3 regions of the Arthrobacter sp. B2I5 genome follow, and region 1 is predicted to be linked to each of the others. Evidence: predicted binding sites of a transcription regulator. Region 1 holds the regulator's gene; each other region holds the start of a gene.

Region 1 (7,845 bases):
TGGAAGACGGGTGTCAGGGTCCAGGGCATCAACTATGCGCTCCTGGCGGCAACCCGGAAACTGGGCATGGGCTTCGGCGGCGGGCTGGTGGCCTTCGCGTTGGCGTGGGGCGGGTATTCCTCGTCCCTGGCGGAGCAGGCCGCCCCGGCGGTCATGGCCGTCCGGGCCGCCGCAGGACTGCTGCCCGCCGTCCTGGTGCTGGCAGCGGTCGGCATCATGTACTGGTACCGCCTGACTGACCGGAAGCACGCAGAACTGGTGGCCGGACTCCAAAGCCGGCGGTAACGGAATGTGACGGACATTGATTTTGCGCCCGCGGCGGCCCGGGCTTATGGTCTTTTCCATGACTAACCGTTGGTATGCGTATTTTTCGTTGGCTCTGGAGGGGCCCGCGTCTAACTGACACGCATCCAGCATTCCTTCAGAGCCAACAGGGCAGAGATCATTCTCTGCCCTTCGCCGTTTCTCCGGCGGGTTCTGAAATCCGGGCCCGCTTCCCATCTGGAACAGGACCCCGAACATGAGCACCGCAACAGCCGCAGCAACCGCCAGCGACACCACGTCCACCTCGAACCTGCGCGTCAGCGAATTCACTCCGCTGCCCGCTCCGTCCGACCTCCTCGCGGAACTGCCCCTGGACGCCCGGGCGGCCGCCGTCGTTGAACGCGGACGCGACGAAGTGCGCGCCATCATGGACGGCGTGGATGACCGCCTGCTGGTCATCGTTGGCCCTTGCTCCATCCACGACCCCAAAGCGGGCCTGGAATACGCCCGGCGGCTGGTCAGCCAGGCGGAGAAGCACCGGGAAGACCTGCTGATCGTGATGCGGACCTACTTCGAAAAGCCGCGCACCACCGTGGGCTGGAAGGGCCTGATCAACGATCCGCGGCTTGACGGCAGCCACGACATGGTCACGGGCCTCCGGACCGCCCGGCAGTTCCTGCAGCAGGTCACCGCGCTGGGCCTGCCCACCGCCACCGAATTCCTGGAGCCCATCAGCCCCCAGTACATGGCGGACCTGATCTCCTGGGGTGCCATCGGCGCCCGCACCACGGAAAGCCAGATCCATCGCCAGCTCGCGTCCGGGCTCTCCATGCCCATCGGCTTCAAGAACGGGACCGACGGCGGCCTTCAGGTGGCCATCGACGCCTGCGGCGCCGCGGCGGCTGCCCAAGCCTTCCTGGGGATCGACGGCGACGGCCGGGCGGCGCTGGTGGCAACGGCCGGAAACCCGGACACCCATGTGATCCTGCGCGGCGGCCGCAAGGGGCCCAACTACTCAGCGGCCGACGTCGAACGTGCCTCTACTGAACTGGCAGGCAAGGGACTGAACCCCCGCCTGATCGTGGATGCGAGCCATGCCAACAGCGGCAAGAGCCACCACCGGCAGGCCGAGGTTGCCCTGGAAATCGGAGCCCAGCTGGAGGAAGGCGGTGCTGCGGCGCGGGCCGTGGCCGGGGTGATGCTGGAAAGCTTCCTGGTGGGCGGCGCGCAGAACCTGGATGTTGCGGATCATGCGGCCGGGCGGTCGGAGCTGGTCTACGGGCAAAGCGTCACGGATGCCTGCATGGACTGGGACGTTTCCGCGTCCGTCCTTGGGCAGCTGGCGGCATCGGCACGGAGGCGGCGGCAGTCAAATTAGGGGGTGAAATAGGGGAAGCACTACTTTCACATCTGCCACAGGAACATCTAGAGTATCTTTTTAGGTGGTTGGTGGATGGCTCAGCATCGGAACACCGCATTGGCACGTACCTGGGGTCACTGTTGTCCATCCGTCAGCAAAGGAAAATAGGGAAATGTCGGCAGAACAGAACTTCTCCAACGCGAAGTTCCTGACCGTGGCTGAAGTAGCCGAGGTCATGCGAGTCTCCAAAATGACTGTTTACCGCCTGGTCCACTCCGGCGAAATGCCGGCAGTGCGCTTCGGCCGCTCCTATCGGGTCCCCGAAAACGCCGTTGAACAGTACCTCAAGGGTGCTGTGGTGGACGGCCACACCGAGACCGCCTGAGGCGGCCTGTCCTGAGCCGCTCCCGATAAGCGGTACCCTGTTAAGGAACGTTTTACGTCATTGTAAGAATCTGTCAGTTGTTCAGTTCGTAGCTCTGTCCACGGACATTCTCCATCAGACAGGTACTGCATCTAGTTTGTAAGGAACTTTCGTGGGTTCAGTTATTAAGAAGCGTCGCAAGCGTATGGCCAAGAAGAAGCACCGCAAGCTGCTTCGCAAGACCCGTCACCAGCGCCGTAACAAGAAGTAGACATACTTCGAACAGCGTGGAAATGCCCGTCGCCTTTCATGGCGGCGGGCATTTCTGTGTCCCCCGCCCAACTAGGTAGCAGCAGATGTCGTTATGGGGGCTCATAACGACATCTGCTGCTACCTAGATGCGGGGGCCGCGGATGCGGGCGAAGCCCTTCCAAAGGCCGTAAACGGCTCCGCCGAAGGTGGCCGCCTTGAGCCCAAAGGTGGCGGCGCGCCGGCCGGCGCGGAAATCGTAAACCGGCCAGTTGTGGTCACGCGCGTGGCGGCGCAGCTTGGCGTCCGGGTTGATGGCCACCGGGTGGCCCACCAGCGAAAGCAGCGGAACGTCGTTGTAGGAATCGCTGTAGGCCCAGCAGCGCTTCAGGTCCAGGCCTTCCTCGTCCGCGATGGCCTGGACGGCCACGGCCTTGGCCGAGCCGTGCAGGATGTCTCCCACTAACCTGCCCGTGTACATGCCGTCGGAAACCTCGCCCACGGTTCCCAGGGCTCCGGTCAGTCCCAGCCGGGTGGAGATCACGGTGGCCACTTCGATGGGGGTGGCCGTCACCAGCCAGACGCGGCGGCCTACCCTCAGGTGCTGCTCGGCCAGGGCCTTGGCGCCCGGCCAGATCCGCGACGCAATCATTTCGTCGTAGACTTCTTCGCCCAGCGCCTTGATGTCGTCCACGCTGATGCCCACTGCCAGGGTCAGGGCGGAGTCGCGGACGGCGTGGACGTCATCCATGTTCTCTCCGCGGGCCACAAACTTGAACTGTTGCCAGGCCATACCAGCCGCCTGCCTCAGGGTGAAGGCTCCGCGCTGGTGCATCTTCCGCGCCACATGGAAGAGGCTGGCGCCACGCATCAAGGTATTGTCCACATCGAAAAACGCCGCCTCGCCCGGCTGCGGCGCAGCAACCGGCCGCGTGACTACGGCGACGTATTTCTCCTCGGGCATGGACTCGAGTCTAGTCAATCCAGTGGCCAGCCGCCGTCGGCGTCACCGGCACGCCACGAACGGCGATACCGTTAAGCCATGGCTACACCCCGCGTCGTCCTGGTCACCAAAGCTGACTGCCACCTTTGCGAGGAGGCGCGCGACGCCGTCGCCCGGGTCACTGCCACATTGGGCCTGACGTGGAGCGAAGAGCAGGTGGACAACCAGCCCGACCTGCGTGAGCGTTATGCCGAGGAAATCCCCGTAGTGCTGGTGGACGGCGTGCAGCGCGACTTCTGGAAGATCGACGAGGCCCGCTTGGAACGCGTGCTGCAGCGCGCCATGGCCCAGTAGGGGAGTGGCGGCAGTGACATCAGATGCCCGGACGCCGCGGTTTTTCGATGGCCCGGGTTTTGAAGCCATGAGCGGCAGGGACCTAGAGTGGACTCACAACGCGACGCAAGGGAGGTGCGGGTGACATCCCTGGGTTCAACGCCCCAGCCTGTCCCGGACCTTCCGGATGCCACGGGCCCAATCGCCAAGCAGATACCTCCTGCCGCCGTGGCCCGGCTGACCATTTACCTCCGCGCCCTGAACACCTTGCTGTCCGAGGGCGTGGAGCGCGTTTCCTCCGACTCCCTGGCGGAAGCCTCAGGCGTCAGTTCCTCAACACTGCGCAAGGACTTGTCGCATGTGGGGTCCTACGGGACCAGGGGTGTTGGCTATGAGGTGCAGTACCTCAGCCGCCACATTGCCGCTGCCCTGGGACTGACCCACGACTGGAAAGTGGCCATAGTGGGCGCCGGCAACCTGGGCAAGGCGCTGGCGCGCTACGGCGGCTTTGAATCGCGGGGGTTCGACGTGGTGGCCATCTTCGACGCCGACCAGATGGTGGTGGGCAACGAGGTGGGATGGCTGCGCGTCAGCGACGTGGCAGACCTTGAAACCGTCCTGCACCGTACGGGGGCCAACATGGTGGTGCTGGCCCTTCCTGCCGCGGTGGCCCAGGGGGTGTGCGACCGCGTGGTGGCGGCAGGCGTGCACAGCGTGCTGAGCTTCGCACCCGTGATGCTGCAGGTTCCCGAAGGCGTGAACCTCCGCAAGGTGGACATGGCCACCGAACTCCAGATCCTGGCCTACCACGCACAACGGGCCCAGACGCCTGGGCAGACGGCCTAGCAGTTTAAAGCAGGCGGCCCGGGATGCGATGCATCCCGGGCCGCCTGACTGTCAGCGCGGGTACCGCTACCGTCCGTACGGATTGCCGAAGCCGCCCGAGTACGGGTTGGCGAACGGCTGCTGCTTCCGGAAGTACGGGGCGGCCCCGGGAAGGTAGAGCAGCACGATGGCCGCGATTCCCAGGAGCGTTCCGATCGTGCCCAGGCTGGGGGGACCGAAGAGGCCCAGTACTGACAGCGCAGCGAACACGGTGCCCAGGATGCGCGCCCAGTTCTTGCCCTTCCGGACAAAGAAGGCCACCAGCAGGTAGAGGGCCACGCCGATGATGGCGAACACCACCAGGGTTCCGGCAATGACTCCCTGGATGTCGTCATAGGTGACTCCGGTGGCGCCGCCGGCCTCCATCTGCTGCTCAAAGGCCTGCCGGTAGGCGGGGTCGTCCAGCTGGCTGAGGCCGGTGAGCATTGCGACGACGAAAATGACGGCTGACGCGATGAGCAGCCAGAAGGAGATGTTCACCAGCTGCGGGATTCCGTTGGCGCCGGCGGGTTGCGGCTGCTCCGAAGGGTACTGGCCGTAGGGGGACTGGCCATACGGCGACTGCCCATATTGGGGCGCATTCTGGCCATAGGGGGAGCCGTACTGGGGCGGGTTCTGCCCATACTGGGGCCCATTCTGGCCGTACTGGGGCGCTGCCGGCGGCTGGGAGCCGTACTGGGGCGCGTTCTGCCCGTACTGCGGGGCGTTCTGGCCATACTGGGGTGCGTTCTGGCCGTAGCGGGGCTGCTGGTCTCCGGATTGGTTGCCGGACTGGTCATGCCCGGGCTGGCCGTTGCCGGAATGGGGGTCCTGGGGCGCGGGTGGCGGGACGGGAGGAGTACTCATGGCGTTCCTTCTGCAGGTTGGGATCCGGGTAGGCTGCCGGGAATCGGTCCTCTGCCTTCCCCCCAGCATGGCTTAAGTCCACCGTACCCCCGGCAGGCCGCGTTGTGGGTGATTCCACCGCTATTGGCGCAGGTGGTTGCCGTTAAACAGTTGCCGTTAAACAGTTGCCGTTAAACAAGGGGACCCCGGCGCCAGGCGGGTAGGCCTGGTGCCGGGGTGTGCCCCTGAGGGGGTGAAATTATGCTGCGGGAGCGATGAAGGCGAGTTCCAGGTTGATGGCAACCTTGTCGCTGACCAGCACGCCGCCGGCTTCCAGGACCGCGTTCCAGGTGAGGCCAAAGTCCTTGCGGCTGATGGTGGTCTCGGCGGAGACGCCGGCGCGGGTGTTGCCGAACGGATCAACGGCAACGCCGTTGAATTCGGTTTCCAGGGTCACCGGGCGGGTGACACCCTTGATGGTGAGGTCGCCGGTGAGTTCGTAGCTGTTGCCCTTGGCCACCAGGCCGTTGGACACGAAGGAGATCTCGGGGAACTTCTCCACGTCGAAGAAGTCCTCGCCCTTGACGTGGCCGTCGCGGTTGACGTCGCCGGAATCGAAGCTGGCGGTCTGGATGGTGGCGTTGATGGTGGAGTCGGCAACATCCTGGGCCAGGTCCAGGGTGGCGGCGGCTTCCTTGAACTGGCCGCGGACCTTGCTGATGCCGGCGTGGCGGACCGTGAAGCCGATCTCGCTGTGGGAGTTGTCCAGGGTCCAGGTACCGGTGGTGACGTCTGCGGGAAGTGCCATGATGTTGCTCCTTGTATAGGTATGCGGGCTGGTTGCGCGGTTGAACCTTCATCTGTTGAAGCCTCAACTAACCTGCTGCATCCAGTATAAACATGCGTTTGCATGTTTTGTTCCCGGCTCCGGAACATTTCTTCAAAAACTTCAGTTCTACTGTTTGTAGAAAGCATGTGCGGAAGATTTCGGATCGCACGCCATCTTTGAGAAACTGGTAAACATGCCCCAAGCCACTGTCCATCTGCTCCGCCACGGCGAGGTCCATAATCCCGACGGCGTTCTCTATGGGCGGCTTCCCGAATTCCATCTCTCCGAACTGGGGCAGGAGATGGCCCGGACGCTCGCAGAACACTTCCGGCAGCGCGCCGAACTCGGGGCCCGCATCACGTACCTCGCCGCCTCCCCGCTGGACCGTGCGCAGGAAACGGCGCGGCCGACGTCGGAAGCCCTGCGCCTGCAGATCCACACCGATGAGCGGATCATCGAAGCCGAAAACTACTTCGAGGGCATGAAGGTCACCAAGGCGGAGCTCCGGCGGCCCCGCCACTGGCCGCGGCTGGTCAACCCGCTGCGCCCGTCGTGGGGTGAACCGTACAAGCGGCAGGCCGCGAGGGTGGCCGCCGCTGCACAGGACGCCCGGCTGCGGGCCATCGAACTGGCTGCAGGCGACTTCGGCGCCCGGGGGCCCGAGGCCATCCTGGTCAGCCACCAGCTGCCCATCTGGACGGCCCGGCTGAGCGCCGAAGGCCGGCCCCTGTGGCACGATCCGCGCAAGCGCGAGTGCACCCTGACATCCGTTACGTCCCTGGTGTTCGACGACGACGGCTCGCTTTTGCGGGTCGAGTACAGCGAACCCGCGGCATCCCTTCTTCCCGGTGCCGCCAGCACCCCTGGAGCCTGACCGTGAGCAGCAACAACCTTCCCTCGCGCCGGAGCATGCTCGCTGCCGGCGGCATGGCCCTCACCGCACTGACCCTGGGCCTGTCCGGCTGTGCCCAGGAGGATGCGCTGGCCAAGCAGGCCAAGGCGGGGGACAACAAGAACTACGTGGCGGGTGACGGCTCCGTAACCGAGTTCGCGGCCGGGGACCGCAAGGAAGCCGTGCAGATCCAGGGTGCGCTTTTCAACGGCACCGCAGTAACCCCCGCCGACTTCCAGGGCAAGGTCAGCGTCCTGAACTTCTGGTTCGCCGCCTGCGCCCCCTGCCGGGTGGAGGCACCGCTGCTCGAAGAACTGCACCAGGAGTTCAAGGACCAGGGTGTCCAGTTCTTCGGCGTCAACCTCCGGGACGAAAAGCCCACGGCGGAGGCGTTCGAGAAGACCTTTAACCTGACCTACCCGAGCTTTGACGACAAGGACGGCAGCGTCCTGCTGTCCGTGTCCGGCCTGGTGCCGCCCGGCGCCGTGCCCACCACCCTGGTCCTGGACAAGCAGGGACGGGTGGCCTCACGCGTCCTCGGCGAGATTGAAAAGGGCACCCTGAAAGCCCTCATCAGCGCCGCCGTGGCCGAGTAGGGCGGGACCGTGAACAGCCCCTTTGCTGAAGCCATCCTCAGCGGCTCCATCCTGCTGGCCATTCCGGTGGCACTGCTCGCCGGACTGGTTTCCTTCCTTTCCCCCTGCGTCCTTCCACTGGTTCCCGGCTACCTCGGTTACGTCACGGGCCTGAGCGGCGTGGACCTGCAAAAGCAAAAACGTGGCCGCATGCTGGCAGGGATCGGGCTGTTCGTCCTGGGCTTCTCGGTGATCTTCGTCCTGCTGGGCGGCGCCTTCGGCCAGTTGGGCACCCTGATCACCGGCAGCCAGAACGCGTGGATCAC
Region 2 (7,845 bases), 1.1 Mb from region 1:
TGCAGCTCGGCCAGCCGGGGCACGTAAATGACGCACAGCACCACACCGGCCAGTGCCACCAGCCGGAACAGCATGACGCAGGCCTCCGGCTGGACATTGGTGGCCCACACCACGAACTGCTCGATCCACAGGAACAGCTGCCCATAGGGAACCGGGGCTTCGGTCCACATTTTGTCTGCGCCGAGCTGGAAGTAGTTGGACAGGGCGGAGATGCCGTTCTCGTAAGGGTTGAAACCCTCCACCATCAGGCGGCCCTGCCCAATGTAGGCGTAAACGTCGCGGCTGAAGAGCGGCACGCTGAACATCATGGGGAGCCCCCACGCCATCACTGCGGCCAGGGTGGCGCGCCGGGCCTGCGGTCCCCATACACGGACTTTCTGGCCGAGCCGCAGCCAGGCGCGGACCAGCAGCATGCCCCCAGCCGCCACCAGGACAATGGACAGAGCCACGCCGGGGGCCTCAGTGCGCATCCAGATGAAGAGGGGCATTCGGCGCAGTTCCGAGACAGGGGCCAGCCAGCCCACGCCGAAGGATCCAATGACCATGAACATGGAGCCCAGGAAACCGGCGAGCAGGGATGAGCGTGGATTGTCCACCTCGGCACTGCCCATCCCGGCAAAGCCGGCCGCCGCCATCTCCCCCGTTGCGGGCACAGGCGCCGTCATCTCAGGATCGTCCAATCTTTTGCGTTTGCCGCGGTTTGCCCGGCGGACCGGGCGGTGCCGGCGGAGGGTGGTTCAGGGCGGAGGGGCGACCCGCCGCGTACCCGAAATCCTAGCATCGGCAAGGCGCCCGGAGGTGTAACGGTAGGCTGGTCCGGTGCCTATATCTAACGAACGAATCGTCTGGATCGACTGCGAAATGACCGGTCTGGACATCAAGAACGACGCCCTCATCGAGGTGGCAGCCCTGGTCACCGATTCGGAACTGAACATCCTGGGCGACGGCGTTGATGTGGTCATCAAACCCGACGACACCGCGGTGGCCCAGATGTCCGACTTCGTCCGGGACATGCACACCAAGTCCGGGCTCCTGGCGGAGCTTCCGCACGGCAGGACCATGGAGGAGGCGGAGGCCGCGGTCATGGAGTACATCTCCGCCTGGGTTCCGGACCCGCGCAAAGCACCGCTCGGCGGCAATTCGGTGGGGACGGACCGGGTGTTCCTCTCGCGGGACATGCCTGCCGTGGTGGAACATCTCCACTACCGGGTCATCGACGTCAGCACCATCAAGGAGTTGTCGCGCCGCTGGTACGCGCGCGCCTACTTCCAGTCCCCGGCAAAGAAGGGCGGCCACCGCGCCCTCGGGGACATTAAGGATTCGATCGATGAACTGCGGTACTACCGGGAAGCCGTGTTCGTCCCCGCGCCCGGGCCCGACAGTGCCACGGCCCAAAAGATCGCCCGGGGGATCACCGCCGGCGGGCCGGTTGAAGAGCCGGGCAAGTGATCTGCGCCATGTTCCCGTGAAATTTTGCTTCAAAAGGCTGAAAGTGGACAAAGCACCCCTTTCGAGCAGGTAAGCTATTTGAGTTGCGTTTCCAGGGAGCCGGTAAAGCGGATTTCCCTTGAGGCACATGGTGGGCGTAGCTCAGTTGGCAGAGCGCCTGGTTGTGGTCCAGGAGGTCGCGGGTTCAACCCCCGTCGCTCACCCTCACGGGGCGGCACATGCAGCCGTCAAAAAAGGAGGCCGCACCGGATATCCGGTGCGGCCTCCTTTTTTGTGCCCCACCGGGGTACGTGCAGGAATACCGGGGACACCGCGAAATGTTGAAGGACAACTGATATGACCGTTCTGCCAATCACCATCTGGGGCGAGCCTGTCCTGCACCGGCGCGCGGCCGAGGTGGAGGTCTTCGACGATGAACTGCGCACCCTGATTGCCGACATGTTCGAAACCAACGAGGCTGCCCATGGTGTGGGCCTCGCCGCCCCGCAGATCGGCGTGGGCAAGAGGATCTTCGTGTACAAGTACGCCAACGACGACGACGCTCCCCCAAGCGGCGTACTGGTGAATCCTGTCCTGACCCTGTCGAAGGTTTCCGGCGCCGCTCCCGACCCCGACGAGGAGGAAGAGGGCTGCCTGTCCTTCCCCGGTGAGCAGTATCCGCTCAAGCGGGCCGAGTGGGCACGGGTGGAAGGGTTTGACGGCTTTGGAAACCCGGTCAAGTTCGAGGCAACAGGCTGGTTCGCCAGGGTGATCCAGCACGAATACGACCACCTGGACGGCAAACTGTATGTCAACCGGCTGATCGACCGCTATTCCCGCAGGGCCATGAAGCAGGCCAAGAAGAACGGCTGGGGCGTGCCGGGGCTGACGTGGATGCCGGGAGTGGACCCGGACCCGTTCGGCCACTGACACCTTCCCGCCGCTGAACCCGTTCCGGGCCGGGACCGTCAGCGGGCCGTGATGGTTTCCTGCCCGGGGCAGGAGCCGAGCACCTTCTTCATGGCGTCCTTCTCAGCTGCCGTAACCCATAGCCCGTAGGCGGCCTTCACGGAAATCTGCCGGGCCACGTAATGGCAGCGCAGCGCAGTGTTCTTCGGCAGCCAGGTGGCGGCGTCACCGGCACTCTTCTGCTGGTTCGCCGCCCCGTCCGCCGCAATGAGGTTCAGCGGATCATTGGCCAGGCTCTGGCGCTCCTTCGGCCCCAGGCCCTGGGCTCCCTTTTGCCAGGCGTCACCCAGCGCCACCACATGGTCGATCTGGACGGCACGGCTGCTTTCGGAACCGCGGCGGAAGTCCACGTCCTGGCCGGTATAGGGCTCCCGGAAGTGGCCCGCCGTCACCTTGCACGTGGAGCCTTCGGAGAACACCACGTCGGCAAGGTCCCTGCGAAGGATGTCGTTGCGGGTATCGCAGCCGTTCCGGTCAACGTCCAGCCACGCCTGGCCGAAGGCCTCCCGGCTGTAACCGGTGTTCGGTGCACGGCCCTTCACGGCCAGGCCGTCCAGGGCGGCGAGGGCTGTGCCCGCCGGCACGGGGTTGGGTTCCTGGACCGGTTTCATCCAGGCGGCGTTGAAGACGGGCGCCTCCGTCGGTCCCTCCGGCGCCGGCCCGCCGGCCGCGAACTGTCCCGCTGTAAAGAACCAGGACAAGGCGGCGACGACGCATACAGCCGCCGTCACGAGCAGCGCCCACGCCTGGCGGGAACGGCGGCGGGCGCGTCGGTAGGCGGACCAGCTGACGGTCATGGCGTTGACGCCGGCAGGGGAAATTCAGGCACCCCAAGAGCCTAGGACAAAGGGCTTGCCCGTCCTCTGATATCCACACTGTTGGGGACGAGTGATGTCTCACACGTCCATGGCCACCGCCGTCGGGTTACTGCTCCCTGGTAACCCTTCGAAGGTCTTCCTCGGCAATGGCCAGCAGTCCCTCGAGCTGGCGCACGCGGTCCTCGCTGACATCCCCGGCCTTATGGGCGGCGCGGGCACGTTCGAGCAGCCGGACTGCTTCCTTATGGTTTGCCTTGGCCACGTCCAGGGCGTGTTCGAGGGTGGTGTCGTGCTGAAGCGTCGATTCGTTGTCCATGCCACCAGTGTGGTCCGGTTTCCCGGCTGATTCCAGAGAACCAGCCGGGAATTCCCGGGACGGCTGCGGAATTGGTCAGACGGCGATGGCGGCCAGGGCGGCGGCGCTTTCCTTGGCGGGGAACGACGGCGGGTTCACGCCGGCCATTTCCTCCATGACGCGCACCACCTGGCAGCTGTAACCGAATTCGTTGTCGTACCAGACGTAGAGGACCAGGTTCTTGTCGGTGGAGACCGTGGCGAGTCCGTCGACGATACCTGCGCGGCGGGAGCCGACGAAGTCGGTGGACACAACCTCCGGTGAGTCGATGTAGTCGATCTGCTTGCGGAGGTCCGAGTGCAGCGACATTTCACGCAGGTAGTTGTTGACCTCGTCCTTGGTGGTGCCGTTTTCCAGGCTGAGGTTCAGGATGGCCAGCGATACGTCCGGGGTGGGGACGCGGATGGAGCTGCCGGTCAGCTTGCCGAGCAGTTCGGGCAGGGCCTTGGCCACCGCCTTGGCGGCACCGGTTTCGGTGATGACCATGTTTAGGGCTGCGGAGCGGCCGCGGCGGTCACCCTTGTGGAAGTTGTCGATCAGGTTCTGGTCGTTGGTGAAGGAGTGGACGGTTTCCACGTGCCCGTGCACCACGCCGAACTTGTCGTTGATGGCCTTCAGCACCGGGGTGATGGCGTTGGTGGTGCAGGATGCCGCGGAGACGATCCGGTCTGAATCGTTGATGTCGCGGTGGTTGATGCCGTGGACGATGTTCTTGAGTTCGCCCTTGCCCGGTGCGGTCAGGAGGACCCGTGCCACGCCCTTGCTCTGCAGGTGCTGGGAAAGCCCCTCGGCGTCGCGCCAGCGGCCGGTGTTGTCCACCACCAGGGCGTTGTTGATGCCGTAGGCGGTGTAGTCGATCGTGGCGGGGTCGTTCGAGTAGATCACCTGGATCTGCACGCCGTTGGCGGTAATGGTGTTGGCGTCCTCGTCGATCCGGATGGTGCCCTCGAAGGATCCGTGGACGGAGTCGCGGCGCAGCAGGCTGGCGCGCTTGGAGAGGTCGTTGTCGGAGCCGCGGCGCACAACGATGGCGCGCAGGCGCAGTCCATGGCCACCGCCGGCCTTTTCGATGAGGATGCGGGCCAGGAGCCGGCCGATGCGGCCAAAGCCATAGAGTACGACGTCGGTGCTGGTGCGGTCATCGCCGCCCCGCTTGCCCACGATCTCGGCGAGCTCAGCGCGGAGGAATTCCTCCAGGGTGGCGCCGTTGCCTTCTTCCTTGAACTTCTGGTTCAGGCGGGCGATGTCGATCGCGGCAGCGCCCAGCTCGAGGTTGGCCAGCGTGTTCAGCAGGGGCGCCGTGTCCTCCAGGAGCAGTTCGTCCTTGCTCATCCGGCGCGCAAAGCGGTGTGCCTTGAGGATGTTCATGGTGGACTTGTTGATCAGGCTCCGGCCGTGGATGCTGGTCACCACGTTGTTTTCGCGGTACAGCCTGCCGATCACCGGGATCATGGCCTCGGCGAGGGCCTCCCGGCCCATCCACGTATCAAGACAAGAATCAGACGTCTGGCTCACAGAAATACCTTCCTCGGTTCAGCCGTGTACGTCCTCGTACACGGATGTAGGCCACCTGATGATGTCCAGGGGCACCGGCGCCTGCAGGGATGGCCCCCAGGCGCCTGGATCGCGTGCAAAGAAAAACCGCCGGCTGCGGACGCAACTTTCGGCGGTAGAACTCCTGCGTCCGTGAACCATTCTAATTTGGCCGGCTGCAGGGAACACGCTTGCGCTGCGTGAAATCACTCACATGGCCGCGGACCCGCACAGTCCTGCCGTTGTGGGCTTTAGTTGTGGACGGCTGAATAGAGGTTCAGGCTGGCGGAAAAGACGATCCAGGAAAAGTACGGCAGCACCAGGAAACCGGCGAGGGCGTCCACCGGCCCGAACCGCAGGATCAGGAAGGCAAGGGTTGCGGCGAGTGCGCAGATGACCAGGAAGGCGGCCCACAGGGCGGCAGCACCAAGCATCGGGTACAGGGCGAAAAAGGCCGCCGGCCACGCCGCGTTGAGGAGGAGCTGGACGACGTACCCTGCACGGGCGCCTCCGGTCAGGCCGCCCTTGCGCCAGACCAGCCATGCGGCTGCCGCCACCCCGGTGTACAGCAGCATCCAGGTGGTCCGGAACATCCACGTCGGCGGCATCCACGGTGCTTTCGCCGAACCGGCATACCAGCCGTTGGAATTGAGGATGATCGGAACCGACGCGAGAAGCCAGGCAATGCCGGACAGTGCAAGGAACCCGCCAAGTGCGATGATCTGGGAACGGACGCCGGGGACGCCCGCCCGGGCCGCGCGACGGGGATCAGGAGTTACAGGCACGGTCCAGCATCCCCAACACGGCGGCTCGTGGTCAAACCGGGTGTGCGGATGGGACAGCCGGTACGCCGGGTTCTGTTCTCCCCTCCCGTTGCCGGAAAGGGAGCGACGGCCATCCATCTACGAGTACCGTTGCCGGCACCCTCCAGCGGCCTACCCGGACACTCGGGCGGGCAGCCCTCGAACGTGTCCTGTCTGGCCTTGCTCCGGGTGGGGTTTACCTAGCCTTCCCGGTCACCCGGGAAGCTGGTGGTCTCTTACACCACCGTTTCACCCTTACCTGCCCTGCCGGCCAAAGCCGGACATGCAGGCGGTCTGTTTTCTGTGGCACTGGCCTGCGGGTTACCCCGAGTGGGCGTTACCCACCACCCTGCCCTGCGGAGCCCGGACGTTCCTCGAGTCACTTGCGTGGCGCGCGGCCGTCTGGCTGTCCCATCCACGACCAGTCTACCGGCGCCCGCAGGCCGCTTTTGTCGCCGGTAGGATCGGACGGTGCTGATTCTGCTTCCCCCTTCCGAAGGCAAGACACCTGCGCTCCGCGGGCCCGCCGTCGACTGGTCCTCGCTGGGCTTCCCGGAACTCAACCCGTACCGCGCCAAGGTCCTGGAGGCGTTGGGAACGGCCAGCGCGCACCAGGACGCCCTGGCCCTGCTGGGTGTGGGGGCCTCGCTGCGTGAAGATGTTGAACGCAATACGCGCCTGCATGCCGAACCGGCCGCGCCGGCCCACAGCATCTACTCGGGCGTCCTTTACGACGCGCTGGGCTACCGGAGCCTGACACCGGCCCAGCGGCGCAAGGCGGATGCGTCCGTCCTGGTGATTTCCGCACTGTGGGGAGCCCTTCGCTTCGGCGACAGCGTCCCCGCCTACCGGCTTTCCATGGGCACGGCCCTGCCCGACGTCGGCCGGCTGGCTCCATTCTGGAAGGCACAGCTTGGGCATACTCTGGGCGGCGTGGCCCAGGGACACCTGCTGGTGGACTGCCGCTCCAGCACCTACGCGGCCGCCTGGACGCCGCCACCGGGACAAACCGTGACGGTGAACGTTTTCACCGAAGCCGGTGGAGTCCGCAAGGTGGTGAGCCACTTTGCCAAGCACACCCGGGGCGAACTGGCGCGGCACCTGCTGTCGCGGCGCGGCAAAGCCCCGGCGGCGCCGTCGGACCTTTTGAAGGCTGCCCGGGAGAAATGGGACGCCGAACTGGTGCCGGGCACAGCCCGCAAGCCGCACGCCCTGAACATTATCCTGCCGGGCTGATCACCCATCCCCACCCAACTGAGTAGCGCCAAGTGCCGTTCTGACCCGTCAAAACGACATTTAGCGCTACTTACTTGGGTCAGGCCCACTCGTCGGAACGGACCAGGATGGCGCCCGAATCCGGGCAGAACACGATGTCGTCCGCGGCCGCGGCCTTGATCTCCGCGAGATCGCCGGGACTGAGCTTCATGCCGGAGGCTTCGGAGGTGCCGTGGAACAGCCGTGCCGCACCCACCCCGCGTTTTGCCAGGGTCTTTTCGTAGACCGCCACCATGCCCGCATCCAGGGCCGCGGCAAATTCAGCACGCTGGGCGCGAAGGCCTGCAGCTTCGGTTTCGACCTCGGCGAGGGCAGCGTCAAGCTCTGCCCTGATGGTGGCGAAGGAGCCCTGGATGTCGTCAACAATCTGCTGCTGGGCCGCCTGCCGTTCCCGCAGGCTGTCCAGCCGCTCCATGACTTCCAGTTCCACGTCTTCAAGGTCGGAGCGCCGCTTGTTGAGCGAGGCGATGTCCTTTTGCAGCGCAACCAGATCCTTGGAAAGGCCCGTGCCGCTGTTGAGCCTGGCTTCGTCGCGTTCGATCCGTGAAGCGACCTGTTCGACGTCGGCCTCCGCGCGCTTGAGCGCGGCTTCGGCGTCGTGCACAGCCACCTTCGCTGCACCCAGTTCACCATTGGCAACGGACAGGGCGGCCTCAAGGTCCGT
Region 3 (7,845 bases), 3.0 Mb from region 1:
TGTGGTCCTGGGGGTGCCGGACGGACCAGTCTTCGATCCGGAGGACCTCGTCGCCGATGTTCGGCTCGCGGTCCGGGTACAGGCTCTCCAGGTCCCGGCCCACCATGCCGCGGATGATCCGTTCCTGGGTGATCTGGCCTTCATCGAGCCGGAGGGTCTCAATGGTCTTGCCGTCGCGGATGATGGTGACGGCGTCGGCCACCTTGCGGATTTCATTGAGTTTGTGGCTGATGATGATGCTGGTGACCCCTTGGCCCTTCAAGTGGAGGATCAGGTCCAGCAGGTGGCCGGAATCCTCATCGTTGAGGGCGGCCGTTGGCTCGTCCAGGATGAGCAGCTTCACTTCCTTGGACAGCGCCTTGGCGATTTCCACGAGCTGCTGCTTGCCCACGCTGATGTGCTGCACGGGGGTGACAGGGTTTTCATCGAGGCCCACGCGGGCCAGCAGCTTTGCGGCCTCCAGGTTGGTCTTACGCCAGTCCACCCACCCGTTGGTGGCCTGTTCGTTGCCAAGGTAGATGTTCTCGGCGATGGAGAGGAACGGGCTCAGCGCCAGTTCCTGGTGGATGATCACAATGCCCCGCTTCTCGCTGTCCGAGATGCTGGAGAAATTGCAGGGGTCATTTTCGAAGAGGATTTCCCCGTCGAAGGTGTTGTGTGGATAGACGCCGGACAACACTTTCATGAGCGTTGATTTGCCGGCTCCGTTCTCACCGCAGATGGCGTGGACCTCTCCACGGTTCACATCCAGTGTGACGTCCTGCAGCGCTTTCACGCCGGGGAACGTCTTGGTGATTCCTCGCATTTGAAGAATGGGTGTGTTCATCGTCAATTCCCACTGACTGGTCGAAGCTTGGCCTTCCTGCTGGTGCAGGAGGCTGCGGGCGGGGCTGTGGCCGGATGGAGGTCCGGCCACAGCCCCCGGACGTTGACTACTTGACGTCGGAGTCCTTGTAGTAACCCGAGTCGATCAGTTCCTTCTTGTAGTTGTCCTTGGTGATGATCACGGACTTCAGCAGGAATGCCGGGACAACCTTGACCTTGTTGTTGTAGGTCTTGGTGTCGTTGGTTTCAGGTTCCTGGCCTTTGAGGACGGCGTCAACCATCTTGACAGCCTGCGCGCCGAGCTGGCGGGTGTCCTTGAAGATGGTGGAGTACTGCTCGCCGGCGATGATGGACTTCACGGAGCCCTTTTCGGCGTCCTGTCCGGTGACCACCGGCAGGCTTCCCTTGGCGTAACCGCCGGTGCTGGTGAGGGCGGAAATGATGCCGATCGACAGTCCGTCGTACGGCGAAAGGACGCCGTTCAGCTTGGTGCCCGAGCTGTAGGCGGAGGTGATGATATCCTCCATGCGCTTCTGTGCCACGGGTGCCTGCCAGCGAAGGATGGCCGCCTGCTCAAACTTGGTCTGGCCGCTGGGAACCTTCAGGGTGCCGGCATCCATGTACGGCTTGAGGGTGTCCATGGCACCGGTCCAGAAGAAGTTGGCGTTGTTGTCGTCCGGGCTTCCGGCGAAAAGTTCGATGTTGAAGGGCCCCTTGCCCTCCACCTTCTTGCCGCTCGCATCCACCAGGCCCAGGCCCGTCAGCAGCGAGGTGGCCTGCTGGACGCCCACCGTGTAGTTGTCGAAGGTGGTGTAGTAGTCCACGTTGGCGGTGCCGTTGATCAGGCGGTCGTAGGCAACCACCTTCACGTTCTGTTCCTTGGCCTTTGCCAGGACGTCGGTCAGCGTGGTGCCGTCAATGGCAGCGATGATCAGGGCCTTGGCGCCCTTGGTCAGCATGTTTTCGATCTGCGAGACCTGGGTTGGAATGTCGTCATTGGCGAACTGGAGGTCCGTCTTGTAGCCGAGGTCCTTCAGGGACTTCTCAACGTTGGCGCCGTCGGCAATCCACCGTTCGGATGTCTGGGTGGGCATCGAGATGCCAACCAGCGAGTCGGCCGGCTTCGCCGCGCCGCTGGATTCACTGGTTCCGCCACGGGAGCCACAACCGGTAGCCCCCACGGTCAGGGCGAGGACAAGGGCCACCGCGCCCATGAGTTTTTTGATTCTCACCATTATCTCCTTCCGCGGCAGCATTGCCGCGAAGTGTTGTTGGACGGGGAAGCGGCGACGCTCCCGGTCCTGGCCACATTGTTGATGTGTCGGTTCAATATAGACTGATTTGTGAACGCTAACAAGAGCATCCTCCCAGAAATCCCGAAACTCTTTCGACTTCATTGACTTCTGCTTTGTTAGCGTTCACACTTGCTGCAGCACGTAGCTTGACCCTGACCCTACAAAACCCGGTAATGAGGCCCTTGCCTCCCGGATGGAGGCAACCCCATGCCAGATGCGTTGTTCACTTCCAGTTCCGAGCCCCGCCACGACCACTGCGTCATTGGGGTGGACTACGGAACGCTCTCAGGCCGCGCCGTGGTGGTACGCGTCCGCGACGGCAAGGAGCTTGGCAGCGCCGTCCACGAGTATCCCCATGCAGTGGTGACCGGCTCCCTGCCCAAAGATGTAGCGGGCGACGACGGGGCACGGCTTCCCGGGGAATGGGCACTTCAGGTGCCCAACGACTACCGGGACGTCCTGCGCAACGCGGTCCCAGCCGCGCTGGCGGACGCTGGGATCGACCCGGCCGCCGTCGTCGGCATTGCAACCGACTTCACCGCCTGCACCATGGTGCCCGTCAAGGCTGACGGCACGCCCCTGAACGAACTGCCCGGCTATGCCAACCGCCCGCACGCCTATGTAAAGCTCTGGCGGCACCACGCCGCCCAGGGGCAGGCGGACCGGATCAACCGGCTGGCGGCCGAACGGGGCGAAGACTGGCTTCCGCGGTACGGGGGCCTGATCTCCTCCGAGTGGGAATTCGCCAAAGGCCTGCAGCTGCTGGAAGAGGACCCGGACGCCTACGCCGAAATGGACCACTGGGTGGAGGCGGCCGACTGGATCGTCTGGCAGCTGTGCGGCCGTTACGTCCGCAACGCCTGCACGGCCGGCTACAAGGGCATCTACCAGGACGGGCGGTACCCGTCGGAGGAGTTCCTGTCCGCCCTGAACCCGGACTTCAAGGACTTTGTCAGCTCCAAACTCGAGCACACCATCGGACGGCTGGGCGACGCCGCCGGCACCCTGACGTCGGAGGCGGCGGCCTGGACCGGCCTGCCGGAGGGCATCGCCGTGGCCGTGGGAAACGTTGACGCCCACGTCACGGCACCGGCTGCGAAGGCAGTGGAGTCCGGCCAGCTGGTGGCCATCATGGGCACCTCCACCTGCCATGTCATGAACGGCAGCGAACTGCATGAAGTACCGGGCATGTGCGGGGCTGTGGACGGCGGCATCGTTCCCGGGCTGTGGGGTTACGAGGCGGGGCAGTCCGGCGTGGGCGACATCTTCGGCTGGTACACCAAGTACGGCGTCCCGCCGGAATACCATCAGGCGGCCCGGGACGCTGGAGTGGGAATCCACGAGTATCTCACCGGCCTGGCGTCGCGGCAGGCCATCGGGGAGCACGGCCTGATTGCGCTTGACTGGCACTCGGGCAACCGTTCTGTGCTGGTGGACCACGAACTCTCGGGCATTGTGGTGGGCCAGACCCTCGCCACCAGGCCCGAGGATACGTACCGGGCCCTGCTGGAAGCCACCGCGTTCGGTACCCGCACCATTGTTGACGCTTTCCGTAACGCCGGCGTGCCGGTGAAGGAGTTCATCGTGGCCGGCGGCCTGCTGAAGAACAGGCTCCTGATGCAGATTTACGCTGACGCCACCGGCCTGCAGTTGTCCACCATCGGCTCGGAGCAGGGCCCGGCCCTGGGATCGGCCATCCACGCCGCCGTTGCCGCCGGGGAGTACGCGGACATCCGCGAAGCCGCTGCCGTCATGGGCGCCGAGCCCGGCGAGGTCTACACCCCGATCCCGGAAAACGTTGCGGCGTACGACGAGCTGTTCCAGGAGTACAAGGCACTGCACGACTACTTCGGCCGCGGCGGCAATGACGTGATGCACCGGCTTAAGGCCATCCAACGCAGAGCGCACCGGACAGTCCTGGCCGGCACCGGTTCTGCAACCGAGGCAGCAGTGGAGGTGTCCGCATGAGCACCGACGCAGGGATCCTGGAGGCCATTGCCCGGGTCCGCGAGGAAGTGTGTGCGCTGCATGCTGAGCTGACCCGCTACGAACTGGTGGTGTGGACCGCGGGCAACGTCTCGGCCCGCGTGCCGGGCACCGACCTGATGGTCATCAAGCCTTCCGGCGTCTCCTACCAGGACCTGACTCCCGAGCAGATGATCGTCACCGACCTGCACGGCACTCCCGTGCGGGGCACCAACGTCGGTGGCGGCGGCACTGTCGATTGGGGCAATCCGGCGCTGTCGCCGTCGTCGGACACCGCCGCGCACGCCTACGTGTACCGCCACATGCCAGACGTGGGCGGGGTGGTGCACACGCACTCCACCTACGCCACCGCGTGGGCTGCCCGGGGCGAGGCCATCCCGTGCGTGCTGACCATGATGGGCGATGAGTTCGGCGGCTCCATCCCCGTGGGCCCGTTCGCGCTGATCGGGGACGACTCGATCGGCCACGGCATCGTGGAAACGCTGAAGAACTCCAATTCCCCGGCGGTCCTGATGCAGAACCACGGCCCGTTCACCATCGGCAAGGACGCCCGGTCTGCCGTGAAAGCGGCCGTGATGTGCGAGGAAGTGGCCCGCACCGTGCACATCTCGCGGCAGCTCGGTGAACCGCTGCCCATCGACCAGGGCTCCATCGACTCCCTCTACGCCCGCTACCAGAACGTCTACGGCCAGTAACGCCGTCACCCAATAACTTCCAGGAGAATCCATGAGCACCGCAGCAAACACCTCCCTCGACGGTTACGAGGTCTGGTTCCTCACCGGCAGCCAGCACCTGTACGGGGAGGAAGTCCTCAAACAGGTTGCCGCCCAGTCGCAGGAGATCGCCAACCAGCTCAACGCCAGTTCCGCCGTCCCGGTAAAGATCGTCTGGAAGCCGGTCCTCACCGATTCTGACGCCATCCGCCGCACCGCCCTTGAGGCCAACTCGGATGATTCCGTCATCGGCGTCACCGCCTGGATGCACACGTTCAGCCCGGCCAAGATGTGGATCCAGGGCCTGGACCTGCTGCGCAAGCCCCTGCTGCACCTGCACACGCAGGCCAACCGGGACCTGCCGTGGGCGGACATCGACTTCGACTTCATGAACCTGAACCAGGCCGCGCACGGCGACCGCGAGTTCGGATACATCCAGTCCCGCCTGGGCATCGCCCGAAAGACCGTCGTCGGGCACGTCTCCAATCCTGAGGTGGCACGCCAAGTGGGTTCCTGGCAGCGCGCCGCCGCCGGCTGGGCCGCCGTGCGGACCCTGAAGCTGACCCGCTTCGGCGACAACATGCGCAACGTGGCCGTCACCGAAGGCGACAAGACCGAAGCGGAGCTGCGCTTCGGCGTCGCGGTCAACACCTGGTCCGTCAACGAGCTCGCGGACGCCGTGCACGGCGCGGCAGAGTCCGACGTCGACGCCCTGGTGGCCGAATATGAGGACCTTTATGACGTGGTGCCGGAGCTCCGCGCAGGCGCGGCACGGCACGATTCGCTGCGGTACGGCGCCCGGATCGAACTGGGCCTGCGCAGCTTCCTGGAGGGCAACGGCTCTGCCGCGTTCACCACCTCCTTCGAGGACCTCGGTGCCCTGCGCCAGCTCCCGGGCCTGGCGGTGCAGCGGCTCATGGCCGCCGGCTACGGGTTCGGCGCCGAAGGCGACTGGAAGACCGCCATCCTGGTCCGCGCTGCCAAGGTGATGGGCGCAGGCCTGCCCGGCGGCGCCTCCCTCATGGAGGACTACACCTACCACCTGGAGCCCGGGTCCGAGAAGATCCTGGGCGCCCACATGCTGGAGGTCTGCCCCTCCCTCACGGCATCGAAGCCCCGCCTGGAGATCCACCCGCTGGGCATCGGCGGCAAGGAGGACCCTGTTCGCCTGGTGTTCGACGCCGACGCCTCCCCGGGCGTCGTCGTCGCCCTGTCCGACATGCGCGACCGTTTCCGCCTGGTGGCCAACGCCGTGGACGTCGTTCCCCTGGACCAGCCGCTGCCCAACCTGCCCGTGGCCCGCGCCCTCTGGGAGCCCAAGCCGGACTTCGCCACCTCCGCCGCCGCCTGGCTCACCGCCGGCGCTGCCCACCACACCGTGCTCTCCACCCAGGTGGGCATGGACGTGTTCGAGGACTTCGCGGAAATTGCCCGGACGGAGCTGCTCACGATTGACGAGGGCACCACCATCCGGCAGTTCAAGAAGGACCTGAACTGGAACGCCGCCTACTACAAACTCGCCGGCGGGATCTGATTCCGTGGCACGGCTGAGCTCCTGGCACCCGCCAATGGCAAGAACCTCGTGACGCCCGGCAAGCCGGTACGGCTGCCGAGGCTTGAGGACGTGGCGGAGCTGGCCGGGGTCTCACACCAGACGGTGTCACGCGTGGTCAACAGCCACCCCAACGTGAGCGCCGGGACACGGGAAAGGGTGGAAGCGGCGATTGCCCGGCTGGGCTACCGCCGCAACACCGCCGCCCGGAGCCTGGTCACCCGGCGCTCGCAGACCATCGGCGTTCTGGGCAGCGAACTTTCCCAGTATGGGCCCGCCAATACGCTGCTGGGAGTGGAACGCGCTGCGCGGGACGCAGGGTATTTCGTCAGCGTCGCTGCCTTGCGGGAGGTCAGCCGGGACACCATCCTGGACGCCGTCAGGCACTTCCTGGACCAGTCGGTGGACGGCATCGTGGTGATCGTTCCGCACCTTCAGACGCTGGCCGCGCTGGCCGAACTTCCCATCGGCGTGCCGGTGGTGGCCGTGGGACCGGAGGGGAATGACGCAGTTGGCGGCGTCAGGGTGGACCAGCGCCGCGGAGCCGAACTGGCGGTGTGGCACCTGATAGGGCAGGGACACGTCCGGATAGGTCACGTCGCGGGGCCGCAGGACTGGATTGATGCCGTAGCCCGCGCTGACGGCTGGCGGTCCACCCTGGCGTCGGCCGGGCTCGATGCGGACCTGATGATCGAGGGTGACTGGAGCGCCGGCAGCGGCTATGAAATCGGGCGGCAGATTGCGGCCACCCGCCGCGCCTCCGCCATCTTTGTTGGCAACGACCAGATGGCCCTGGGGGTGCTGCGCGCCCTGACAGAGGCCGGCATCAGGGTGCCGCAGGACGTGTCCGTCGTGGGCTTCGATGACCAGCCCGAGGCCGGCTACTTCAGTCCGCCGCTGACGGTGATCCGGCAGGACTTTGAAGAACTGGGCCGGCGGTGCATGCAGATGATGCTCACGGCATTAGATGGCGCAGACGGACCACGGACGCTGGTGGTGCAGCCGGAACTGGTCCTGCGCAGCAGCACGGCACCGCCGGCCTGACGAATCCGCCTGGACAACCTGACCGGAGGTGCGGCCGCCAGCGGATTTAATCCGGGGGAGACCGCGCCGAAACCTGGCCACAACAATCCCTGCGTAGGTTTCAGGGCATGATGGCTGACCTGCTCATCCGGCTCCGCGACTGGCTGCTGGATACGTTCACGTACGATTCCGAATCGGCGGCTGCCGAAGCCATGGCTGATGCCACCCGGTGGGGCTGGCTCCCGGCGCTCAGCGGGGTGTCCGCAGGCGCGGAGCAGGCCCGGTCGGAGCATGCCGGATCAGCGGGTGGAAGCGGCAGGATGTCTGCTTAGCCACACTATTGCGCCGGTAGCGGGATCATGCCCTAAACTGCTGCACTGAGGTGCCTGAAATGGCGCTGCGCAGCAACGAAAGTGAACACGCTATGGCTACCGATTACGATGCTCCACGC

Evidence for each region. Region 1 encodes Rex, which represses fermentation and respiration genes when NADH is low (regulators of the CRP and FNR family bind a similar motif). Its sites were predicted from a motif close to CTTGTGAANNNNTTCACAAG; they were not measured.
Region 2: the regulator Rex is predicted to act here: its motif matches at 5,301-5,320, upstream of QFZ60_RS08140 (glyceraldehyde-3-phosphate dehydrogenase).
Region 3: the regulator Rex is predicted to act here: its motif matches at 2,166-2,185, upstream of araB (ribulokinase).

The regions. Positions count from the first base shown of each region.
Region 1 covers NZ_JAUSYF010000001.1:587,517-595,361, forward strand. Annotated here, with positions in the region: gene QFZ60_RS02740 (glycoside-pentoside-hexuronide (GPH):cation symporter) at 1-285, shown strand, start outside; gene QFZ60_RS02745 (3-deoxy-7-phosphoheptulonate synthase) at 521-1,642, shown strand; gene QFZ60_RS02750 (helix-turn-helix domain-containing protein) at 1,797-2,009, shown strand; gene QFZ60_RS02755 (30S ribosomal protein bS22) at 2,161-2,259, shown strand; gene QFZ60_RS02760 (HAD family phosphatase) at 2,383-3,201, opposite strand; gene QFZ60_RS02765 (glutaredoxin family protein) at 3,280-3,534, shown strand; gene QFZ60_RS02770 (redox-sensing transcriptional repressor Rex) at 3,655-4,359, shown strand; gene QFZ60_RS02775 (hypothetical protein) at 4,426-5,244, opposite strand; gene QFZ60_RS02780 (YceI family protein) at 5,483-6,031, opposite strand; gene QFZ60_RS02785 (histidine phosphatase family protein) at 6,246-6,926, shown strand; gene QFZ60_RS02790 (TlpA disulfide reductase family protein) at 6,962-7,540, shown strand; gene QFZ60_RS02795 (cytochrome c biogenesis CcdA family protein) at 7,550-7,845, shown strand, end outside.
Region 2 covers NZ_JAUSYF010000001.1:1,688,718-1,696,562, reverse strand. Annotated here, with positions in the region: gene mptB (polyprenol phosphomannose-dependent alpha 1,6 mannosyltransferase MptB) at 1-665, opposite strand, end outside; gene orn (oligoribonuclease) at 820-1,449, shown strand; tRNA gene QFZ60_RS08160 (tRNA-His) at 1,580-1,652, shown strand; gene def (peptide deformylase) at 1,786-2,358, shown strand; gene QFZ60_RS08150 (HNH endonuclease family protein) at 2,397-3,194, opposite strand; gene QFZ60_RS08145 (hypothetical protein) at 3,322-3,531, opposite strand; gene QFZ60_RS08140 (glyceraldehyde-3-phosphate dehydrogenase) at 3,607-5,085, opposite strand; gene QFZ60_RS08135 (TspO/MBR family protein) at 5,355-5,888, opposite strand; RNA gene rnpB (RNase P RNA component class A) at 5,934-6,320, opposite strand; gene QFZ60_RS08125 (YaaA family protein) at 6,378-7,142, shown strand; gene QFZ60_RS08120 (zinc ribbon domain-containing protein) at 7,222-7,845, opposite strand, start outside.
Region 3 covers NZ_JAUSYF010000001.1:3,577,810-3,585,654, reverse strand. Annotated here, with positions in the region: gene mmsA (multiple monosaccharide ABC transporter ATP-binding protein) at 1-826, opposite strand, end outside; gene chvE (multiple monosaccharide ABC transporter substrate-binding protein) at 933-2,060, opposite strand; gene araB (ribulokinase) at 2,328-4,088, shown strand; gene QFZ60_RS16625 (L-ribulose-5-phosphate 4-epimerase) at 4,085-4,801, shown strand; gene araA (L-arabinose isomerase) at 4,833-6,353, shown strand; gene QFZ60_RS16615 (LacI family DNA-binding transcriptional regulator) at 6,402-7,415, shown strand; gene QFZ60_RS16610 (hypothetical protein) at 7,523-7,726, shown strand; gene QFZ60_RS16605 (DUF4193 domain-containing protein) at 7,819-7,845, shown strand, end outside.